DNA from 3 places in the Mesorhizobium sp. WSM4822 genome. Region 3 is predicted to be linked to each of the others. Evidence: predicted binding sites of a transcription regulator. Region 3 holds the regulator's gene; each other region holds the start of a gene.

Region 1 (7,931 bases), on a different contig from region 3:
CCTTCGAGATGGTGTTCGAGCGCCGGCAGGACCGCAAGGAGAAGATCGGCGACGTCGCCATCACCAAGGACATGATCCACAACATCGCCGCCTTCCCGCTGGCGATCCCACTGATCGCGGGCCCTGGTGCCATTTCGGCAACTGTGCTGCTCTCAGGTTCCTTTCAGGGCTTTGCGGCGCAGGCGGCGCTGGTCGGCATCATCTTCGTCTGCCTCGCCATCACCTATCTGGTGTTCGTGCTGTCGGAACGCATAGACCGCATCCTCGGCCAGACCGGCCGCTCGATTCTGACCCGTCTGCTTGGCGTCATCCTGGCGGCACTGGCTGTGCAATTCGTCGCCGACGGCATCAAGGCGCTGATAGCAGGCTGAGAGGCTGACGCGGCGAGAACCCGAAGCCGGTTCTATTTCGCCGTCGTGTCGATGACCTCGAAATCGTGGGTAATCGTGGCGGTCTTGGCCAGCATCGCGGAGGCCGAGCAATATTTTTCGATCGAAAGGTCGATCGCGCGTTTCACCTTGACGCTGGAGAGTGCCCTGCCCTTGACGACGAAATGCATGTGGATGCGGGTGAACACTCTTGGCTCGGTTTCGGCCCGCTCGGCATCAAGCTCGACCACGCAGTCCTCGACCGCCTCGCGGCCCTTTTCGAGGATATGCACGACATCATAGGCCGAACAGCCACCGGTGCCGATCAGCACCAGCTCCATCGGGCTTGGACCCGGCGTCCTGCCTTCCGGTCCGTGCGCTGTTCCGAGCACGACCTTGTGACCGCTACCGGATTCCCCGACGAAGGTGCGCTCCTCGACCCACTTTACGCGCGCTTTCACCCAACTCGTCCTCTCACCGTATTTCGTTGATCGGCCCGGTCAGCCTCAATCACGATGCAAAACCCCGAAAGTCCATGAACGACTCTCGGGGCACTGTGTCCGACATAACTGTTGCGATCAGAACGGGATTTCGTCATCCAATTCGCGCGACGAACCACCGCCGCCGCCGCTCTTGGCACCGCCGCCACCGCGATTGAAGCCTTCGCTCGGGCTGGACTGGCCGAAATCGGAACCACGGCTGCTGCCGCCACCGGTATAGCCGCCGACCTGACCGCCCTCGCCCTGTCCGCGTGCGTCGAGCATCTGCAGCTCACCGCGGAATTTCTGCAGAACGACTTCCGTCGTGTACTTGTCGGCACCGGTCTGGTCCTGCCATTTGCGCGTCTGCAACTGGCCCTCGACATAGACCTTCATGCCCTTCTTTAGATACTGCTCCGCCACCTTGGCGATGCCCTCATTGAAGATGACGACGTTGTGCCACTCGGTTTTTTCCTTGCGTTCGCCGGAATTCTTGTCGCGCCAGCTTTCCGATGTGGCGATGCGGATGTTGACGACCGGTTCACCCGAATTCAGACGACGGATTTCGGGATCCGCGCCGAGATTGCCGACCAGAATGACCTTGTTGACGCTACCCGCCATGATATTTCTCCGCGCTCATCCGAAACAAATTTTTGTCGCAGCACCTTACAGGCTGCAGGCGATCGCCGCTTGCCATGGCTGCCTTTACCCACAAGGTTTTTGTTCCCTTTTCGTTCTTATCCGCATCGCTGCTTATTGTCAAGGAATGGCAGCAACGCCGAAGCCGATCATATGGGCCTGAAAAGACCGCTTGCCAAATCAATAAGTATGCACTTATGCTTTTGGCATGATCGAAGCAGAGATTTTTCGCGCACTGGCCGACCCGACGCGCCGCGCCGTCTTTGAGCGGCTGGCCGCCGGCGAGATGAGCGTGTCGGAATTGCGCACCGGGATGACGGTGTCGCAGCCCGCGGTGTCGCAGCATCTGGCGGTGCTGCGTGGCGCCGGGCTGGTGGTCGAGCGGCGAGCCGGCCGCAACGCCTATTACCGCGCCGATCCGCAGGGGCTCGCCCCCTTGCTCTCCTGGATCGAACGCTACCGGACCTTCTGGCCGGAGCGCATCGAAAGGCTGAAGGCGGTTTTGAAGGACATGGATCAATGAAGAAGGCGGGATTAGCGGCCAACGACGGCCAAGGCGACGCCGCGGATGCGCTCGAGTTCGAGTACGAGCTTGCCGAGCCGCCGGAAAAGGTATGGCGGGCCCTGACCGTACCGGAATTGCTGGCCGCCTGGATGATGCCGAACGACATCAGCCCCGAGATCGGCAACCGTTTTGCCTTCGCCGGACCGGAAACGCCGGTCGAATGCGAAATCCTCGACGCCGAACCCGGGAAGCTGCTGCGCTATTCCTGGCGGGAGCAGCCGGGCGACGCAGCCAGGCAGGATCCGCTCGACAGTACCGTCACCTTCACACTTGCCCGAACCGTTTCCGGCGGCACGCATCTGCGCATTGTCCATGACGGCTTTGCCCGCAAGACCATGCCTGCCGTCGCCATGGCAGGCGCCGGCTGCCGGGTTTCGCTCGGTGCGAACAGGTCATCTAAGCCAATCGCCGCAAACACGCCTCGCCTCCTGCTTCGCGCGGCCTGAAAACAAAACGGACGGAGAGAGACAATGAGCGGTGTTGCCAGTCTGGTGCCGATGGTCATCGAGCAATCGAGCCGCGGCGAACGTGCCTTCGACATCTTTTCGCGGCTGCTGCGCGAGCGCATCATCTTCATCAACGGCGAGATCAACGACGACATCTCGGCGCTGGTCTGCGCGCAGCTTTTGTCGCTGGAATCGGACAATCCCGACAAGGAGATCTCGCTCTACATCAACTCGCCGGGCGGCGTGGTGACCAGCGGCTTCGCCATCTACGATACGATGCAATATATCAGCTGCCCGGTGTCCACCGTATGCATGGGCTTTGCCGCCTCGATGGGCTCGTTCCTGCTGATGGCAGGCACACCGGGGCGCCGGATTTCCCTGCCGAATGCCACTATCCTGCTGCATCAGCCGCTGGGTGGGTTCCAGGGCCAGGCATCCGACATCCAGCGCCATGCCGAGCGCATCGGCCGGACGAAACGGCACATGGCCGAACTTTACGCGCAGCATTGCGGCCGCAGCTATGAAGAGGTGGAACGCACGCTCGACCGCGACCACTTCATGACCGCCCGCGAGGCCCAGTCCTGGGGCATCGTCGACCATGTTTTCGACACGCGAAAGAAGGCGGCGTAAGCCAGGGCCGGATCGGAGACCGTCCGGCAGGTAGTCGAAGATTTGACGATGCCGGTCTGGTTCCATCGGCGGCGCGCCACTATAGTCCTGGGATGACCGACACTCATCAGTCCAGATCATTGCACCGCGTCATCGCCGTTGCAGCGCTCGCCATTGCGGGCCTCATCGGCGGCGCGGCACTTGCCGAAGACAGTTCGCCGTGGGCGCAAAAAGGCGCCCTGCCCGGCGTGACCGGCGACTACCGCATCGCCAAGCCGGCTCCCGAGCCGGACGATGCGCTGCCAGCCGTCGAGAACGGCACATTCAAGATCGGCGATACGGATGTCAGGATTTCCGGCAGCATCACCGTCGATGTCGGCGCCGGCTCGATCGGGCCGCCGCGCCACTGACAGTTCTGACGCGTGCTGCGCTGCGCCTGTCGCCAACAGACAGTCCGCACATGAAAACGGCCCCGCCGTGCCTTGGGCAAACGGACGGGGCCTTTTTGGATCTCAAATCCAATTTTACCGGGAGTGTACTGCCGGCGTTTGATTTCGGATGCACCGCGGCATTCAGCCGACGATCCGACTAGCAGTCTCTGATTTTTACGGGAGATGGCAGGTCACGGTTTGCCGGCTGGCGAAAACGCTGAACCCTGGCACTTATGCCTGCCTCGGCTCCAGTGACAACTGGAACCCTAGGGGACGATCCGGTGGCGTCATAGCTCCGCTCCTCTGTCCGTTGCGATTGTTTGTCAATTCGAAGCACACATCGCAAATGCCTGCGGCGTCTCGCAGGCCGCCTTTGGGCGGCGAGGCCATCGAAAGACGGCCGGCTTCGTTGACTGCTGGAGACTGCTCCCGTCAGCTGGTGGCGTCAACCATCAATAGCCGGTTACCGAAAAATGTGATCGCTAGGAGGTTACGTGCAGGTCAGTTTTTGCACAGCTTTGTCAGGAGCGTGTTCGGCCTTTGTTCTTTCCGCTTGCCCGTTCACGCGAAAGACGCTTAAACGCTCTCGTCGGGAATTGTGGCGTATCTCGACGTGGCGGCAAAACTACCTACATAGGGGATGGCCGGGAAAACCCGCCATTCCAGGAAATTCCAGATTCTGAGGCGGCGACCGGCTATGGCCGACCATAAATATCTTTCCATTCGCGGGGCGCGCGAACACAATCTGAAGAATGTCGATCTCGACTTGCCGCGTGACAGCCTGATTGTCATGACCGGCCTGTCGGGGTCCGGCAAGTCATCGCTGGCCTTCGACACGATCTATGCCGAGGGCCAGCGCCGCTACGTCGAAAGCCTGTCGGCCTACGCGCGGCAATTCCTTGAGATGATGCAGAAGCCTGACGTCGACCAGATCGACGGCCTGTCGCCCGCCATTTCCATCGAGCAGAAGACCACCTCGAAGAACCCGCGTTCAACGGTCGGCACCGTCACCGAGATCTACGACTACATGCGGCTCCTGTTCGCCCGCGTCGGCATCCCCTATTCGCCGGCCACCGGCCTGCCGATTGAGAGCCAGACGGTTTCGCAGATGGTCGACCGCGTGCTGGCGATCGAGGAAGGCACGCGCCTGTTCATCCTGGCGCCGATGGTGCGCGGCCGCAAAGGCGAGTACCGCAAGGAATTACTGGAACTGCAGAAGAAGGGCTTTCAACGCGTCAAGGTCGACGGCGTCTTCTATGAGATCGCCGACGTGCCGGCGCTGGACAAGAAGTACAAGCATGACCTCGACGTCGTCGTCGACCGCATCGTCGTGCGCGGCGATCTGGCGACGCGGCTTGCCGATTCCATCGAAACGGCGCTGAAGCTGGCCGATGGGCTGGCGGTCGCCGAATTCGCCGACAAGCCGCTCGATTCCAGCCAGACCGGCGAGGATTCGGTCAACAAGTCGAAGAACGAGACGCATGAGCGCATCCTGTTCTCGGAAAAGTTCGCTTGCCCGGTCTCCGGCTTCACCATTCCGGAAATCGAACCGCGCCTGTTCTCGTTCAACAACCCGTTCGGCGCCTGCCCGACCTGTGACGGTCTCGGCAGCCAGCGCGCCATCGATGGCAATCTGATCGTGCCGGACGAGAACATCTCGCTGCGCGACGGCGCCGTCAGCCCGTGGGCGAAATCGACTTCCCCCTATTACGCGCAAACGCTGGAAGCGCTGGGCAAGGCCTATGGCTTCAAGCTTGGCGACAAGTTCAAGGATTTGTCCGAAGAGGCCAAGGAAGCTATCCTGCACGGCACGGGTGAGCGCGAAATCACCTTCCAGTATGATGACGGCCTGCGCTCCTACAAGACCACCAAGACCTTTGAAGGCGTCATTCCCAATCTCGAGCGGCGCTGGAAAGAGACCGAATCCGCCTGGATGCGTGAAGAGATCGAGCGCTTCATGTCGGCCACGCCCTGCCCGGCCTGCAAGGGGTATCGGCTGAAGCCGGAGTCGCTGGCGGTGAAGATCGCAGGCAGACATATCGGCGAAGTCACCGAGCTTTCCATCCGCAAGGCCGACCAGTGGTTCACCGACCTGCCCGCGTCGCTCAACGACAAGCAGAACGAGATCGCGGTGCGGGTGCTCAAGGAGATCCGCGAGCGGCTGCGCTTCCTCAACGATGTCGGGCTCGACTACCTGACGCTGTCGCGCAATTCCGGCACGCTGTCAGGCGGCGAGAGCCAGCGCATCCGGCTGGCATCGCAGATCGGCTCCGGTCTCACGGGCGTGCTCTATGTGCTGGACGAGCCGTCGATCGGCCTGCATCAGCGCGACAATGCCCGCCTGCTCGATACGCTGAAGCACCTGCGCGATATCGGCAACACGGTGATCGTCGTCGAGCATGACGAGGACGCCATCCTGCATGCCGACTATGTCGTCGACATGGGTCCGGCCGCCGGCATCCATGGCGGCGAGATCATCGCCCAGGGCACCCCGCAGCAGGTAATGGCCAATCCCAATTCGATCACCGGCAAATATCTGTCCGGCGCGCTCGAAGTGGCGACGCCCGGCGTGCGGCGTGAAGCGAAGAAGAACCGCCGCCTGAAGATCGTCGGCGCGCGCGGCAACAATCTGAAGAACGTCACCGCCGAAATACCGCTCGGCACCTTCACCGCCGTCACCGGCGTGTCGGGCGGCGGCAAGTCGACCTTCCTGATCGAAACCCTGTTCAAGGCTGCCTCGCGCCGCATCATGGGCTCGCGCGAGCACCCGGCCGACCACGACCGCATCGAGGGCCTCGAATTCCTCGACAAGGTCATCGACATCGACCAGTCGCCCATTGGCAGGACTCCGCGTTCGAACCCCGCCACCTATACCGGCGCCTTCACGCCAATCCGCGACTGGTTCGCCGGCCTGCCGGAGGCCAAAGCGCGCGGCTACCAGCCCGGCCGCTTCTCCTTCAACGTTAAGGGCGGCCGCTGCGAAGCCTGCCAGGGCGACGGCGTCATCAAGATCGAGATGCACTTTTTGCCCGACGTCTACGTCACCTGCGACGTCTGCCACGGCAAGCGCTACAACAGAGAGACGCTCGACGTCGTGTTCAAGGGCAAGTCGATCGCCGATGTGCTCGACATGACGGTCGAGGAAGGCGTCGACTTCTTCGCCGCCGTGCCCGGCGTGCGCGACAAGCTCGACACGCTGAAGCAGGTCGGCCTCGGCTACATCCATATCGGCCAGCAGGCGACGACACTGTCCGGCGGCGAGGCGCAGCGCATCAAGCTCGCCAAGGAACTGTCGCGCAAGGCGACCGGCAAGACGCTCTATATCCTCGACGAGCCGACCACCGGCCTGCATTTCCACGACGTCGCCAAGCTGTTGGAAGTGCTGCATGAACTGGTCGACCAGGGCAACACGGTGGTGGTCATCGAGCACAATCTCGAAGTGATCAAAACCGCCGACTGGGTGCTCGACCTCGGCCCCGAAGGCGGCGACGGCGGCGGCGAACTGGTTGCCTCCGGCACGCCGGAAGCGATCGTGCGCGAGAAGCGCAGCTACACCGGCCAGTTCCTCAAGGAGCTTCTGGAGCGGCGCCCCGGAGGCAAGCGCGAAGCGGCGGAGTGATCGGACCGGTTGGCGCCTGGAGAGCTTTTGAATGAAAATCAGAAGAGCGCTTGCCGGTGATCTCCAAACCGTCGTCTCGCTGACGCAAGCGGCCTATGCGCCTTACACTGCACTGTTAGGCGCACCGCCGATCCCAGTCACCGAGGACTACGCGCCGCGCATCGCGCGTGGCGAGGTGTGGGTGTTGGAAAGTGGCGGCGGACTTGCCGGACTGATCACGCTGGAACGGCATGACGACCACGCGATGATCTTCTCCGTCGCGGTCTCTCCTGACTTTCAGGGCAAGGGCTTCGGCATTGCGCTGCTGAAACACGCGGATGAGCTGACCCGTCTCTGGGGCCTGCCCGAGGTGCGGCTTTACACCAACGCCAGGATGGAACGGAACATCGCGCTCTATCTGGCCTATGGTTTCCACGAAACGGGTCGCCGGCCCAATCCCTACCGGCCGGGATGGGTGCTGGTCGACATGGCGAAATCGGTCCACGAGAGCACAGCGGCCTGATTTCTGAACTTGGGAGGATGACAATGAGCACATCGGGAACGATCCACGCCGGCATGGGCGGCTGGACCTTCGAGCCCTGGGATACGTCCTTCTATCCCGACAAGCTCTCCAAGGCCAAGCAGCTGAACTACGCCACTCGCCAGGTGCCGAGCATCGAGGTCAACGGCACTTACTATTCCAGCTTCAAGGAACCGACCTTCGTCAAATGGGCCAACGAGGCGCCGGACGGTTTCGTGTACTCGCTAAAGGGCAACCGCTTCGTCACCAACCGGC
Region 2 (7,931 bases), on a different contig from region 3:
GCGACAACGGGCCGATGATGCCACGCTCCTCGGCGATGGGAATGAAGACAGTCGGCGGCACCGAGCCCAGGTCGCGATCTGTCCAGCGCGCCAGCGTCTCGAAGCCGATGGTGCGGCGCGTGGCGAGATCGACGATGGGCTGGAAATGCGGCTCCACCTCGCCGGCCGAGACAGCCCGGCGCAGCGCCTGTTCGATGCGGGTGACGCGCTTGGCCGCCTCTTCCATCTCACGGGTGTAGACGACGACGCGGCCACGGCCGGAACGCTTGGCGTGATAGAGCGCCGTCTCGGCCTTGTTGATGAGGATTTCCGTGGTCTCGTCGCCCGAATAGAACAGCGAGCAGCCGACCGAGGCCGAAAGCCTGGCGGTGCGTTCGCCGACATCATAGGGCGCCGACAGGATCTCGATCAGCATGCGCGACTTTTCGGCCGCCGCCTCCTCGCTGAACACCAGGGGATAGAGAAAAGCGAATTCGTCGGCGCCGATGCGACAGACCGTGGAATGGCCGTCCATCGAGGCGCGCAGCCGCATCGCCACCTGGATCAGGATGTCGTCTCCGGCCTTGTGGCCGAACAGATCGTTGATCGGCTTGAAGCCGTCGAGGTCGAGAATGCCGACGGTAAAGGGCGCGGGATCGTCGGCACGGTCGGCGATCAGGCGATCGACCTTGTCGAAGAAGCGGCGATGGTTGCCAAGCCCGGTCAACGGATCTGTGAATGCCAGATCCGTGCTCTCCCTGTTTGCCTGACCGGTGCCAAACGAAGTTTGCATCGGTGTCCCTGTTTTGTGACGTCGGAATTTATTTTCAGACTGGCAGCAAACCCTTTAGGAAACGTATCGCGAAATCGATTTTCCAGGGGCAACCGCGACTGTTTCGAAGGATCGATGAAAGCAGCGCATTCGGGTGTCGGATGCCGATCCCAGGAATGTCGCGATTGGCAGACGGGCAGTGAGCCTGTACAGGCAAGACAGTCGTCCATCCTAGCCGCCGGAGACCCGCCATGAAGCTGAAAATCGCCGTCCAGATGGACCACATCTCCACCGTGTCGATCGCCGGCGACACCTCGTTCGCGCTGTCGCTGGAAGCGCAGCGGCGCGGCCATGAGCTGTTCCACTACACGCCGGATCGGCTCTCGTTGCGCGACGGCAAGGTGTTTGCCCGCATCGAGGAAATGCAGGTGCGCGACGAGAAGGGCAGCCACTATTCGCTGGGCGAGAAGGTGCGTACCGACCTGTCGGAGATGGATGTGGTCCTGCTGCGCCAGGATCCGCCCTTCGACATGAACTACATCACCACCACGCACATCCTGGAGCGCATCCATCCGAAAACGCTCGTGGTCAACGACCCGGCCTGGGTGCGCAACAGCCCGGAAAAGATCTTCGTCACCGAATTTGCCGACCTGATGCCGGACACGCTGATCACCAAGGATCCGCTCGAAGTTGCCGCCTTCCGCAAGGAGTTCGGCGACATCATCGTCAAGCCGCTCTACGGCAATGGCGGCGCCGGCATCTTCCATCTGCTCGAGGGCGACCGCAACCTTGCCTCGCTGCTGGAAATGTTCGGCCAGATGTTCCGCGAACCCTATATCGTGCAGCGCTATCTCAAGGACGTGCGCAAGGGCGACAAGCGCATCATCCTGATCGACGGCGAGCCGGTCGGCGCCATCAACCGGGTGCCGGCCGAACATGATTCCCGCTCCAACATGCATGTTGGCGGCCGCGCCGAAAAGACCGAACTGACGGAGCGCGAGCGCGAAATCTGCGCCCGCATCGGCCCATCGCTGAAGGAGCGCGGCTTCATCCTGGTCGGCATCGACGTGATCGGCGACTATATGACCGAGATCAACGTGACCTCGCCGACCGGCGTGCGCGAAGTCAAACGCTTCGGCGGCGCCGACATTGCAAGCCTGTTCTGGGACGCGGTCGAGGGAAAGCGCGCGTAAGCCGTTTTCATTTTGTCTTAACCATGTTCCGTTTTTGCAACCACGCTCGCTTCCACTGCAACCCCAGCGGTCATGCGTTCCCGTAATGTTCTTGATTTGACCGTTGAAGTGTGATTGTCTGCCCGAGGGGCCGTTCCTGGCCTGAACGCAGGGCTGGGGCCAGCCTGAATTGGGGTTGCACGATGGTGGCGCGGGTTCGCACGGTGGCTTTCCAGGGCATCGAGGCCGTGCCGGTCGACGTGCAGGTGATGATCGCGCCCGGCAAGGTCAACATGCACATCGTCGGCCTCGGCGACAAGGCGGTGGCCGAAAGCCGCGAGCGGGTGCAGGCCGCACTGCATGCTTCCGGCCTGTCGATGCCGTCGAAGAAGGTGACTGTCAATCTGGCGCCGGCCGACCTGCCGAAGGAAGGCAGTCATTACGACCTGCCGATCGCGCTTGGCCTGATGGCTGCCCTTGGCGCCATTCCGGGCGACATGCTGGCCGGCTATGTCGTGCTTGGAGAATTGTCGCTCGACGGCACGATTGCCGCGGTCGCCGGCGCCTTGCCGGCGGCTATCGCCGCCAATGCGGAAGGCAAGGGCCTGATCTGTCCGTTCGCCTGCGGACCGGAGGCGGCCTGGGCTGGAAAGGATTTCGACATTCTGGCGCCGCGCAGCCTGATCGCCATCGCCAACCATTTCCGCGGCACGCAGGTGCTGTCGCGCCCCGAGGCCGGCATCCATGCCGCCGCTCTGGATTTGCCTGACCTCGCCGACATCAAGGGCCAGGAGACCGCCAAGCGGGCGCTGGAAGTGGCCGCCGCCGGTGGGCATAATCTGCTCATGATCGGACCCCCGGGATCCGGCAAATCGATGCTGGCGCAGCGGCTGCCGTCGATCCTGCCGCCGCTGGCGCCGAAGGAGCTTCTGGAAGTCTCGATGATCGCCTCGGTGGCGGGAGAGCTCGGCGAAGGCAAATTGACCGACCGGCGGCCGTTCCGCGCACCGCACCACTCGGCCTCGATGGCGGCGATGGTCGGCGGCGGCATCCGCGCGCGGCCGGGCGAGGTGTCGCTGGCCCATCACGGCGTGCTGTTCCTCGACGAGTTTCCCGAGTTCACGCCGCAGACGCTCGATGCGCTACGCCAGCCGCTGGAAACCGGCGACTGCATGATCGCGCGCGCCAACCATCGCGTCACCTATCCGGCGCGCATCCAGCTGGTCGCGGCGATGAACCCATGCCGATGCGGCATGGCCGGCGAGCCGGGCTATCGCTGCCTGCGCGGCGAGCGCTGCCGCACCGACTACCAGGCGCGCATTTCGGGCCCGCTACTCGACCGCATCGATCTCAGGATCGAGGTGCCGGCGGTGTCGGCCAGCGACTTGATCCGGCCCGACCGGGCGGAGAAAAGTGCCGATGTGGCGCTGCGTGTGGCACGCGCCCGCACCATCCAGCGCGAGCGGTTCGAACGGCTCGGCGCTACCCGAGCCACCACCAACGCGCATTGCGCACCCTCGGTGATCGAGGAGATCGCCATGCCGGACGCCGCCGGCCTGTCGCTGCTCAAGGACGCCAGCGAAAAGCTCGCCTTTTCGGCGCGGGCCTATCATCGCGTGCTGAAGGTGGCGCGAACGCTCGCTGATCTCGACGCAAGCGAAACCGTCGGCCGAATCCATCTGGCCGAAGCGATCTCCTACCGCATGAGCTCGGAGCGGATGGCGCAGGCGGCGTAGGTCCGCCGACAAGCCGGCCTCGCCACATTGCATTCCGCGATCACGCCATAACCCGGCCTCCGCGAATCGATCATCTCCACGGTGGCGGACCTGATTGTCCGCTTGGCCGGCGTCCTCACCACCCAACGGCCCCCACCGACCGGACGCCGGCCATTTTCTTCCTCTTCCAGAAAGCGTGGATGTCATCGGCGTCGGACCAAGGTCTTGGCCTCCGCATTGACATTCCTTATTTAGACAATGCGAATATGGTGTGGCCGGGGAGCCCGCTATGTTCATTGACTACTACGAAGTTTTGGAAGTCAGCCCGAACGCCAATTCGGAAACGCTGGAGCGCATATTTCGCTATTTTGCGATGCGCTATCATCCAGACAATCGCGAAACCGGCGATGAAGCCCGTTTCAGTGAAATCGTGGAAGCCCACAATACGCTCAAGGATCCGGTCAAACGCGCACAATACGACATCGCGTACAGGGACCATGCCGGCCTTCGCCGTCAATTGACCGAGGAAGCCAGCAACACCAAAGGCATCGAGCGTGACGTCGTGATCCAGGCCAGGCTGCTGTCGCTGCTTTACGCGAAGCGCCGGCACGACGTCGGCAATCCCGGGATCGGAGATGTGGAGCTCGAACGCCTGTCAGACTGTCCGCGAGAGCATCTCGAGTTTCATCTCTGGTATCTGAAAGCGAAGGGCTGGATAGCAAGAGTGGAAAACGGGACGATCGCGATTACGGTGGAAGGCGTCGATCGGGTCAACTCCGAACACCGTCGCGATCCCACCATCCGGCTCCTGGACCATACAGCTCCCTGACGCCTCACCCCGGAGAAAGCAGGCCGAAAACCCGCCGCCCATACACGACACTGGCCTCTTCAGCTCTGCTGCGCCTTCAGTTCCAGCCGCCGCGCGTGCAGCACCGGCTCGGTGTAGCCATTGGGCTGGACGCGGCCCTTGAAGACCAGGTCACAAGCGGCCTGGAAGGCTATCGACTTGTCAAAGTCGGCCGCCATCGGCTGGTAGAGTGGGTCTCCCGCGTTCTGGCGGTCGACGATGTCAGCCATGCGCTTCATCGTCGCCATCACCTGGTCCTCGCTGCACACGCCGTGGTGCAGCCAGTTGGCGATGTGCTGTGAGGAAATACGCAGCGTGGCGCGGTCTTCCATCAGGCCGACATCGTTGATGTCAGGCACTTTCGAGCAGCCGACGCCCTGGTCGATCCAGCGCACGACATAGCCAAGAATGCCCTGCGCGTTGTTGTCGAGTTCCTTCTGGATGTCCTCGGGCGACCAGTTCGGCCGCACGGCGACAGGCACCGACAGGATGTCGTCGAGCTTCGCCTTCGGCCGGTTCTTCAGTGCCGCCTGCACGGCGTGGACGTCGACCTTGTGATAGTGCGTGGCATGCAGCGTCGCCGCCGTCGGCGACGGCACCCAGGCGGTGTTGGCGCCGGCCCTGGGGTGGGCGATCTTCTGTTCCAGCATCGCCGCCATCAAATCCGGCATCGCCCACATGCCCTTGCCGATCTGGGCGTGGCCGGCCAAACCGCATTCCAGCCCGATATCGACATTCCACGCCTCGTAGGCGGAAATCCAGGCGGCCTGCTTCATGTCGCCCTTGCGGATCATCGGGCCGGCTTCCATCGAGGTGTGGATCTCGTCGCCGGTGCGGTCGAGGAAGCCGGTGTTGATGAACACGACGCGCTCTTTTGCGGCGCGGATCGCCTCCTTGAGGTTGACGGTGGTGCGCCGCTCCTCATCCATAATGCCCATCTTGATGGTATTCTCAGTCATGCCGAGCAGGGCCTCGACGCGGTCGAAGATCTCGACGGCGAAAGCGACTTCGTCGGGCCCATGCATCTTGGGTTTCACGACATACATCGAACCGGCGCGGGAATTGGCGCGGCGGCCGTTCGGCCCGACATCGTGCAGCGCGATCAACGCAGTCAGCACCGCATCGAGGATGCCTTCAGGGACCTCGTTACCGTCGCGATCCAGTATCGCCGGGTTGGTCATGAGGTGGCCGACATTCCTGACCAGCATCAGCGAGCGGCCGGGCACGGTCAGCGTGCCACCGGCGGGCGCGCTGTAGGAGCGGTCGGGATTGAGCTTGCGGACAAAGCTCTTGCCGCCCTTGGTGATCTCTTCCGCCAAATCGCCCTTCATCAGGCCGAGCCAGTTGCGGTAGACAACGACCTTGTCCTCAGCATCCACCGCCGCGACCGAATCCTCGCAGTCCTGGATGGTGGTCAGCGCCGATTCCAGGATGACATCGGCGATGCCAGCCGGATCGGTGCGGCCGATCTGGTTGTTGCGGTCGATCGCGATCTCGATGTGCAGGCCGTTGCGCACCAGCAGCACCGCATCGGGATTGGCCGCGTCGCCACGGTAGCCGACGAATTGCTTCGGGTTGGCCAGCGTGGTCGAGCCGGCCCCGGCGCTCAGCCGCAAGGCACCTTGCGCCAGCGACAGCCCGTTGACCCCGGCCCATTTGCCCGAGGTGAGCGGGGCAGCCTCGTCGAGAAAGGCCTTCGTCCAGGCGACGACCTTGGTGCCGCGCGCCGGATTGAAGGCTTTGCCCTTTTCGGCGCCATCCGTTTCGGGGATGGCATCGGTGCCGTAGAGCGCATCGTAGAGCGACCCCCAGCGCGCATTGGCGGCGTTGAGCGCATAGCGCGCATTCATCACCGGCACGACCAGCTGCGGTCCGGCAACATCAGCAATTTCGGGGTCGACATTGTCGGTCGATACGCTGAAGGCCGGGCCTTCGGGAACGAGATAGCCGATTTCTTTCAGGAAGCCCTTGTAGGCCTCCATGTCGACCGGCGCGCCATGCTCGCGATACCAGCCGTCTATCTGTTCCTGGATGGCGTCACGCTTTGCCAGCAGCGCCCGGTTCTTCGGCGCCAAATCATGGATGATGGCCGAAAAACCGTTCCAGAAGGCGTCCGCTTCGACGCCCGTGCCCGGCAGCGCTTCCCTGGCCACGAACTCATGCAGCTCGCGGGCAATCCGCAATCCGGCGATCTCGATGCGGTCGGTCATCAGGCTACTCCAGATGAAAGGCTTTGCGGGCCTTTGGCATGTCAGGTTTGCCGGGTCAATTCAGCTTAGGGTGAAGGTGGGCGTATTTCGCCGCCCCGCTCAAACCGCAATCCTTGGCCTTCCCGAGGCCACGGCCACGACATGCGCCTCGATGAACATGCGCTGGGCTTCGACGGTCGAGACGCGGAATTCGGTCGAAACGTCGATCTCGGCGCTGTCGGTGCCGGCCTCCATAGCGCGCTCCGCGACGATGGCGCGGACATCGGCCTCGGCCGCCGCGATAGCCGTCGCCTCGTCGAGGAAATCGCGCACGGTCTCGCCCGAGGCGAGACGAAACAGCCCTTCTATGGGCTGGCTGACCCGCGCCTCGGCCGAAACCCTGACCTGGCCGACGACGGCGCCAAGCGCGTTGGCGACATCGGTATCCCTGGGCACCACGCAGTCATTGCCGATCAGCGGCGGCAGCCCGGCATAATGCAGCGGCGCCGAGGCGCCGAGGCCGATGACCGGGCGGTCGAGCGCAACGCTCAGGCGGGCGATGCCGGGATGCGCGTCGACCGCGCGCTGCACCAGGGCGTGCGCCACCGTCGACGCCCCATCGAGCCCATCCTCGGCAAAGGCGGTCTCGAGGATGTATTCGGCCGACCAGCGGGTCAGCGTCACCAGCACCCGCTCCGAGATCGCTTCCGGCGAGGCGGCGATGTACTGGCCACGGCCGTCACGCTTGCGGGCGAACAATTCGGCGCCGAGGCGCGCGGCGATGGGATCCCAGTTCGCCTGCTTGCCCAGCACATGGGCGGCGTCCGACGGGGTGAAGCCGGCGACATGCACCAGCCCGCGCGACACCAGCCGGTTCAGCGTCGCGTTCTGCGCGTTGGAACTCAAAAGCCTGTCGACGGCGAGCGGCACGGCACCGATCAGCTCGTAGAGCCTGGCTTCGGCGCCGGTCAGGCCGGCGGCGAGCCGGTCCGGCACGCCGGTGCGCACCGCGAAGCGGCCGTCCATGCGGCCGGGATTGGGCGCCCGCAGCTGGCGTTCGAGTTCGGAGGTGACAGCTATACCGTGCGCCATGCCGGCCAGCGCCAACGGCACCAGGCGGCGCGGCCCGAGCAGGATCTTCGGGTTGAGCGCGCCATCTTCCAGCGCCACTTCGGAATCGCCGCCGAGGCCGAAGGTGCGCATGGCGACGGCCTCGACCATGGTGCGGAAGCCGCCGACGGTGGCGCCTTCCGGATC
Region 3 (7,931 bases):
GAGGGGTCGCGGTCGCGCCAGCGGCCGTCATAGCGGGGCGGCAGCCCCTTGGCTCTGGCAGCCTCGCGCATGGCCTCCAGTTCGGCCGGCGTGGCATAGCAATAATACGCCTTGCCCATGCGCACCAGCTCCTCAGCCACCTCGCGGTGGCGCGGCGCACGCTCGAACTGCGACACCGGCTCGCCGTCCCAGCTCAGGCCAAGCCAGGAAAGCCCGTCGAGGATGGCAGCCGTCGCGGCTTCATTGGAGCGTTCGCGGTCGGTGTCCTCAATGCGCAGCAGCATCGTGCCGCCAGTGTGCTTCGCATACAGCCAGTTGAACAGCGCCGTGCGCGCGCCGCCTATGTGCAGATAGCCGGTGGGCGAAGGGGCAAAACGGGTGACGACCTTGTCGGACATGGAACTCTCGGAAACCATCTGAAGCGGGGTGCGGTTGCGCGGGCTTTCGCGCGCCCGGCGTTCATGTAGCATAGGGTGTCGAGGGCGCAAGGGGCAGACCCGATGGCTGGACGAGGCTGGGGCTCGGATCAGGGCGAGGACGCTGCCATCGGCGTCAGCGAACGGTCCCTGTTTGCGCCTCGGCCAGCCCCATTACCGCCGCCATCGCCCCTTGTGCCGGATCCCGGCAAGGCGCCCTTGCAAGCGGATGTCGCCGCCTCTGTTCCTGTTGCCGAAACCGGCAGGATCGTTCGCGTGCGCCGGCAAATCAGCCTGACATCACTGCCTCGCCTGCGCCACAGCGTGAACACGGCGGCGAGCCTGGAACTCGACCGGGGCGTGGCCTTCCTGCTGGTGCCGGTCTGCCTGGCGATCGGAGCGATCGGCTATTTTTCGCTGACGGCTGAACCCGACTTTGCGAGACCTGTCGCGGTTGTCATCTTGACGGGGATCTGTGCGCTGGTCTCGCGCTCATGGCCAAAGACCCATCTGTGTTTCATGGCGGCGCTTTTGTGCGCCCTAGGACTGCTTGCTGCCAAGGTCGAGACGTGGCGTGCGGGCACACAAATGTTGGGCTCGGAAATCTCGACGCAGGTGACCGGCCGCGTCGTCTCGCTCGACCGGATGGAAACTGGCCGCATCCGGCTGACCATCGACGTGACATCGACCGCAAGACCGAAACTGCGCTATGCGCCGGAACGGGTGCGGCTTTCGGCACGCAAGATCCCGGCTGACGTGACCGCAGGCTCCCTCATCACTGGATATGCCAAGCTTTTGCCGCCGACCGGGCCGGTGCGGCCGGACAGCTATGATTTCTCCTTCGACAGCTATTTTGCCGGCATCGGCGGCAGCGGGTTCTTTCTCGGCAACCCCAAGCTTGTCGTCAGCGATGATGGCGACATGCCGCTGCCGGCCCGAATTTCCTCTAGCGTGGAAAATGCCCGCGAGGCCATCGCCGACCATATCAGGGCGAGCGTCGGCGGCGCCGAAGGCGAGATCGCCGCGGCGCTGATCGTCGGCGTGCGCGCCGGCATTCCCGATGACATCAATGAGGCGATGCGACGTACCGGCATCTACCACATCATCTCGATTTCGGGACTGCACATGGCGCTGGTCGCAGGCACCATCATGGGCTTGCTGCGCGGCGCCTTCGCCTTGTTTCCCGACTTTTCCGCGCGTCGCCCGGTCAAGAAGTATGCCGCCTTCGCCGCACTGTTCTCGATCGCGGCCTATCTCATCATCTCTGGAGTCGTCGTTGCCGCCGAGCGCAGCTTCATCATGCTGGCGGTGATGCTGATTGCCGTGCTGTTCGATCGAGCAGCACTCACCATGCGCAATCTGGCGATCTCGGCGATCGCCGTCATCGTGGTGTCGCCGCATGAGGTGGTCGGCCCGAGTTTTCAGATGTCGTTCGCCGCGACCGCGGCTCTGGTCGGCGCCTATGCCGGCTGGGCCGATCACCGCGCGGGAAAAGCAAGACCGCCGCCCCCAAAGCGATCCATGCCCGGTTTCCTGACGCGAAAGTTCGTGCTCGCGGCAACCGGCCTTGCCATGACCTCCATCATCGCCGGCAGCGCCACGACGCTGTTTGCCATCTGGCATTTTCAGCGTGTGTCGCCGCTCAGCCTGTTCGCCAATCTGGCGGTTATGCCGATCGTCACCGTGGTCATGTTCCTGGCTGTCGCAAGCGCGCTGCTGATGCCTTTCGGATTGGATTGGCCGGCCCTCTACCTGATGGGCAAGGGTCTGACGGTGATGATCGCCATATCGGGTTGGATCTCCGAACGTTCGCCTGTCGATGGGGTTGGGCTGATTTCGCAGCAATCTGTCCTGCTGGTGACAATTGCCCTGGTCATCGCGACGATGGCGACAACTTGGCTGCGGCTCGCTGCTCTGCCATTCGCGCTGGCAGGCTTGCTGACCGTCTCGGATACGCGCACGCCGGATGTGCTGATCTCGGAAGACGCCCGGCTGGTGGCGTTGCCGATCGGTGGCGGCGAGCTTGCCGTCAGCCGGGAACGGCCGAACGAATTCACCGTCGACAACTGGAAACGCGCCCTGACATCAGAAACCATCGTCGTGCCAGAGGTGTTCGACAAGAGCGATGGGCAATTCGACGTCGCGGACGCCGTTGAGCTACCGCCGGGATCGCCGTTCTATTGCTCCTCAGGCGTTTGCGTGGCCAGGCATATGTCCGGTGCGATCATTGCCTATGTCGAGGACCGCAAGGACACCTGGAAAGCCTGCGGCTTCGCCGAGCTGATCGTCATCAATGACGCCACCGCCTATGACGCCTGTCACAATCCGCTGGTTCTCGTCATCACCAAGCGGCAACTGGCTCGCAAAGGCAGTGCCGCGGTCTTCTTCGATCGCCAATCGGCGACCACGCCGGCGACAATCAGCTTCGCGGTGAACAGCCCATATCGGCCCTGGCACACGCAACGCAAATACTCTCGTGAGGCGAGGGGGCTGGCACCCTTCAAGAAACCCGAGAAGCCAGCGGCCAACCCGCAGCCGCCTCAGTAGCGGCGGATGAGGCCGACGAGCTTGCCTTGCACCTTGACCCTGTCTGGGCCGAAAATACGGGTTTCATAGGCCGGATTGGCGGCTTCGAGAGCGATCGAAGCGCCCTTGCGGCGGAACCGCTTCAGCGTCGCTTCCTCTTCATCGACCAGCGCCACGATGATCTCGCCGGGGTTCGCCGTGTCGGCATTGCGGATGATGACGGTGTCGCCGTCGAAGATACCGGCCTCGATCATCGAGTCGCCCTTAACCTCCAGCGCATAGTGGGCGCCGCCCATGATCATGTCCGGCGGCACCGAGATCGAATGCGTCTGATGCTGGATGGCATCGATCGGCACACCGGCGGCGATACGGCCCATCACCGGTATCGACACGGCGGAGACCGCATCGTCATCATTGCCGGGCGAGGGCATCCGCGAAGGCGCCGGCTTGATCTGCCGGCCAAGAGCACCACCCTGACCGAGACTGCCCTGGATGACGCTTGGCGAAAACTTCTTTGCCGCGTTGAGGCCGGGCGCGATCGAGTCCGGCAATCGCAGCACTTCCAGCGCGCGTGCCCGGTTGGGCAACCGGCGAATAAAGCCGCGCTCCTCAAGTGCGGTGATCAGCCGATGAATCCCGGATTTGGAGGCAAGGTCGAGCGCCTCCTTCATCTCGTCGAAGGATGGCGGAATGCCGCTCTCCTTCAGGCGTTCATGGATGAACATCAGCAGTTCATGTTGCTTGCGTGTCAGCATGGCGGCCCCCAGATTACCTGAAACCAGAATCGAAAAACAAACCCAGAACAAACACTATCTGTTCCAGTTGTGTTCTGCAACCGTTTAAAGTTTAATGAATTTGTTAAGGCTGCTGAAATTATTTGGGCTTGCCAGCGGGTCGCAATCGACAGGCGCCAACCACGGCGATGCGCCTGCTCACATTGAAACCATTATGGTTAATGACCTGTGGCTCATCCTCAACCCGAGGCTTGGCATCATCTGCCGGCCGACCTCCACAAGGACGATATCAATCTTTGGGACGTTCGTTTGCCGTGAACGAAACGGAGCCAAAACGCCAACGTCTGTTGGCATTTGTGGCTGGAATTCAGCCTTCCGTCATCCGCCGGGCAGTGAGGGCGGCGACGGCAAATCGCGGAGATCGTTGCGTCAGGTAACGGCTTCCTTGACGGCGAAACGCTGGTCCTTCCATGCGCCCGTGCGCAGAATGTCTTCTAGCACTTGAACCGCCAGCCACACATCCTTGTAGCCGATATAGAGGGGCGTGAAGCCGAAACGGATGGTCGATGGCGCGCGAAAATCACCGATGACGCCGCGCTCGATCAGCGCCCGCATGATTTGATAGCCGTGATCGTGAAGGAACGACACCTGGCTGCCGCGCCTGGTCGCGTCGCGGGTGGTCTCCAGCGTGAGGCCATAGGCGCCGCACTTTGCTTCGACGAGCTGGATGAACAGTTCCGTCAGCGCGACGCTCTTTTTTCGCAATGCCGCCATGTCGACGTCGTTCCAGATGGCAAGCGCGCCTTTGAGCGCCCGCATCGACAGGACCGGCTGGGTGCCGCACAGAAAGCGGCGGATACCGGTGCCGGCAACATATCCCCGTTCGAAGGCAAAGGGCCGCGCATGGCCCCACCAGCCGCTGAGCGGCTGGCTGATATCGCCGTGATGGCGCTGCGCGGCATAGATGAAGGCCGGTGCGCCCGGACCGCCGTTGAGGTACTTGTAAGTGCAGCCGATGGCGAAATCGGCATTTGCGTGATCGAGCTCGACGGGCAGGGGGCCGGCGGTGTGGCATAGATCCCAGACGATCAGCGCTCCGGCCGCATGAGCCTTGCGCGTCAGCGCCGCCATGTCGCGCAGTTCACCCGATTTGTAGTTGACGTGGTTGACCAGCACCACCGCGACGTTTTCGTCGATCAGCTCTTCGATGGTGGGCGCGTCGACGCCCGCGAGGCGCAGCAGGACGCCGTCCCGTGTCGAGGCCACCCCTTCGGCGATGTACAGGTCGGTGGGGAAACTGTCACCCTCGGCGACAATGACCGACCGGCCCGGCCGCATCTTCAGCGCCGCATGCAGCACCTTGTAGATGTTGGTCGAGGTCGTGTCGCAGACGACGGTCTGGCCGGCCGCGGCTCCAATCAGGCGCCCGAGTTGATCGCCGAGTTCGATCGGCATCTCGAACCATCCGGCCGTATTCCAGGCTCGGATGAGGTCCTGGGCCCATTCCTGGGTTGCCGCCTGCTGCAGCTCGCCGAAAACGGCATGAGACGCTGCCCCCAGTGAATTGCCGTCGAGATAGATCACCCCCTCCGGCAGAATGAAACGGTCGCGCATGGCCCGCAGCGGATCCGTGGCATCCATCGCTTCGACTGCGGCGAGATCAGGAATTCCACTCATGGTCAGTCAGTCCCCGGTTGTTCGCGAAGGGTGTTCCGCCGCCGCGCGTCGCTGTTTTCATTTCGACGATGTCAGAGCCGGGTGCGGACCGTCCACAGCTCCGGGAACAGCACCACCTCGAGCATCTTCTTCAGATACGAAGCACCCGACGTGCCGCCGGTGCCGCGTTTCAGGCCGATGATGCGCTCCACCGTGGTGACGTGGTTGAAGCGCCAGCGGCGGAAATAATCCTCGAAGTCGACCAGCTTCTCTGCCAGTTCGTAGAACATCCAGTAGCGCTGCGGATCGCGATAGATCGTCTGCCAGGCGACCAGCACCTCTTCGTTCTCGGTTCGCGTCTCACGCCAGTCCGTGCGCCTGGCATCGGCACCGATGTCGAATCCGTTGCGCGCAAGCAGCAGCAGCGCTTCGTCGTAGAGCGATGGTTCGGTCAGGATCGCTTCCAGCTTTCCGCTCAGGTCGGGCCGGTGCTTGTGCGGCCCGAGCATTGCCAAGTTTCGGTTGCCGGCCATGAACTCGATGGCGCGATACTGCCAGGACTGAAAACCCGAGGACTGGCCCAGCGCGTCGCGGAACTCGGTGTATTCGCTCGGCGTCATCGTCCGCAGCACATCCCAGGCATTGTTCAACTGCTCGAAGATGCGAGCAACTCGCGACAGCATCTTGAAGCTCGGCTCGAGCCGGTCGGCGCGGATGGAACGGATCGCGGCTCCAATCTCGTGCAGAGCGAGCTTCATCCAGAGTTCGGAGGTCTGATGCTGGATGATGAACAGCATCTCGTCATGCGCCGATGACAGCGGCGTCTGGGCCTCCAGCACTTTCTCCAGGTGCAGGTAGTCGCTGTAGGACATGCGCTCCTTGAACGACATCTGGGCGCCTTCGGACGCCGGATCGTATAGCTCGCTCAATCGATTTTCTCCGTGCGCAGCCGGAAGCGCTGGATCTTGCCGGTCTGGGTCTTGGGCAGGGCGGCGATGAATTTTACCGATCGCGGATATTTATAGGGCGCGATCATTGCCTTGACATGGTCCTGCAGGCGCTTGGTGGTGAGGGCGTCGGGCGCGACGCCCTGCACCAGCACGACATGCGCCTCGACGATCTGGCCGCGCTCGGCGTCCTCGGCGCCAATGACAGCGCATTCGGCGACGTCCGGGTGCGCCAGCAGCGCCGCCTCGACCTCGGGACCGGCGATGTTGTAGCCGGCGCTGACGATCATGTCGTCGGAGCGTGCGGCGAAATGGAAGAAGCCGTCCTCGTCCTGCGTGAAGGTATCGCCGGTGAGGTTCCAGCCGTCGCGCACGTATTCCTTCTGCCTGTCATCGGCCATGTAGCGGCAGCCGGTCGGTCCGCGCACCGCAAGCCTGCCGGTCGCGCCGCGTGGCACCTCGCGCATCTTGTCATCGACGACGCGCGCCTCGTAGCCGCCCACCGGCTTTCCGGTCGACGCGGGCTTCATGTCGTCAAAACGGTTGGAGATGAAGATGTGCAGCATCTCGGTGGCTCCGATGCCGTCGAGGATCGGCTTTCCGGTCTTTTGTGTCCACTCTTCGAAAACCGGAGCAGGCAAGGTTTCGCCGGCCGAAACGGCGACGCGCAGCGACGACAGGTCGGCACCTTCATCCATGGCCTTCAGCATGGCGCGGTAGGCAGTCGGCGCGGTGAAAGAGATCGTCGCTTTGTAGGTCTCGATGATGTGGATCATGTTGGGTGGCGTCGCCTGCTCCAGCAGCGTCGCCGCCGCACCGAAGCGCAGCGGGAAGATGGCGAGCCCGCCGAGGCCGAAGGTGAAGGCCAGCGGCGGCGAGCCGACGAAGATGTCGTCCGGCGTCACCTCCAGAATTTCGCGGGCGTAGGCGTCGGCGATGATCAGCAGGTCGCGGTGGAAATGCATCGTCGCCTTCGGAACGCCTGTCGTGCCTGAAGTGAAGCCGAGCAACGCGACATCGTCGCGGCCGGTGTCGACGGCGGTGAACGTCACCGGCTTGTCGAGAGCGGCACGATCGAGTTCAGCATCATGGTTGGCGGTGCCGTCGAAACCGATGACCTGCTTGAGGAATGCGCTGTCCTTGGCGCAGGCGGTCATCTCGTCCATCAGCCTGGTGTCGCACAGCGCGACGGTGATCTCCGCCTTGTCGACGATCTTGGCGAGTTCGCCAGCGCGCAGCATCGGCATGGTGTTGACGACCACGGCGCCAACCTTGGTGGCGGCCAGCCAGCAGGCGACCATTGCGGGGTTGTTGGCCGAACGGATCAGCACCCGGTTGCCGGGCTCGACCCCATAATTCTCGACCAGCGCGTGGGCCAGCCTGTTCGTCCAGTCGGACAGTTCCTTGTAGGTGCGGCGGCGGCCATTGCCGATCAGCGCGGTGTGGTCGCCCAGGCCTTTCTCGACCAGCCTGTCGGTTAGTTCGACACCGGCGTTGAGGCGTTCGGGATAGTCGAAGCCGTCGAGCAGGATTTCAGGCCATTGCTCCGGCGGCGGCAGGTGATCGCGCGTGAACGTGTCGATATGCGCTGAAGGCCCAAGCATGTCGCCGCTCTCCTGTCTGCTGGACGGCCAGTGCGCGAGGCGCCTTGG

Evidence for each region. Region 3 encodes LexA, which represses DNA repair genes until DNA is damaged. Its sites were predicted from a motif close to TGTTCNNNNTGTGTTCNG; they were not measured.
Region 1: a site for LexA is predicted at 4,068-4,085, ahead of uvrA (excinuclease ABC subunit UvrA). Genes of this name have one in related genera too.
Region 2: a site for LexA is predicted at 2,020-2,037, ahead of AC0L3E_RS21680 (YifB family Mg chelatase-like AAA ATPase). Genes of this name have one in related genera too.

The regions. Positions count from the first base shown of each region.
Region 1 covers NZ_JBVVQM010000016.1:20,118-28,048, forward strand. The annotation lists gene AC0L3E_RS29465 (MarC family protein) at 1-371, shown strand, start outside; gene AC0L3E_RS29470 (OsmC family protein) at 404-829, opposite strand; gene AC0L3E_RS29475 (single-stranded DNA-binding protein) at 947-1,468, opposite strand; gene AC0L3E_RS29480 (ArsR/SmtB family transcription factor) at 1,695-2,009, shown strand; gene AC0L3E_RS29485 (SRPBCC family protein) at 2,006-2,497, shown strand; gene AC0L3E_RS29490 (ATP-dependent Clp protease proteolytic subunit) at 2,522-3,127, shown strand; gene AC0L3E_RS29495 (hypothetical protein) at 3,220-3,516, shown strand; gene uvrA (excinuclease ABC subunit UvrA) at 4,235-7,156, shown strand; gene AC0L3E_RS29505 (GNAT family N-acetyltransferase) at 7,188-7,658, shown strand; gene AC0L3E_RS29510 (DUF72 domain-containing protein) at 7,682-7,931, shown strand, end outside.
Region 2 covers NZ_JBVVQM010000009.1:214,488-222,418, forward strand. The annotation lists gene AC0L3E_RS21670 (putative bifunctional diguanylate cyclase/phosphodiesterase) at 1-772, opposite strand, end outside; gene gshB (glutathione synthase) at 1,003-1,944, shown strand; gene AC0L3E_RS21680 (YifB family Mg chelatase-like AAA ATPase) at 2,127-3,659, shown strand; gene AC0L3E_RS21685 (J domain-containing protein) at 3,928-4,467, shown strand; gene AC0L3E_RS21690 (malate synthase G) at 4,527-6,695, opposite strand; gene AC0L3E_RS21695 (hydantoinase/oxoprolinase N-terminal domain-containing protein) at 6,795-7,931, opposite strand, start outside.
Region 3 covers NZ_JBVVQM010000015.1:14,080-22,010, forward strand. The annotation lists gene gltX (glutamate--tRNA ligase) at 1-398, opposite strand, end outside; gene AC0L3E_RS28445 (ComEC/Rec2 family competence protein) at 501-2,963, shown strand; gene lexA (transcriptional repressor LexA) at 2,957-3,697, opposite strand; gene kynU (kynureninase) at 4,106-5,353, opposite strand; gene kynA (tryptophan 2,3-dioxygenase) at 5,425-6,261, opposite strand; gene AC0L3E_RS28465 (AMP-binding protein) at 6,258-7,883, opposite strand.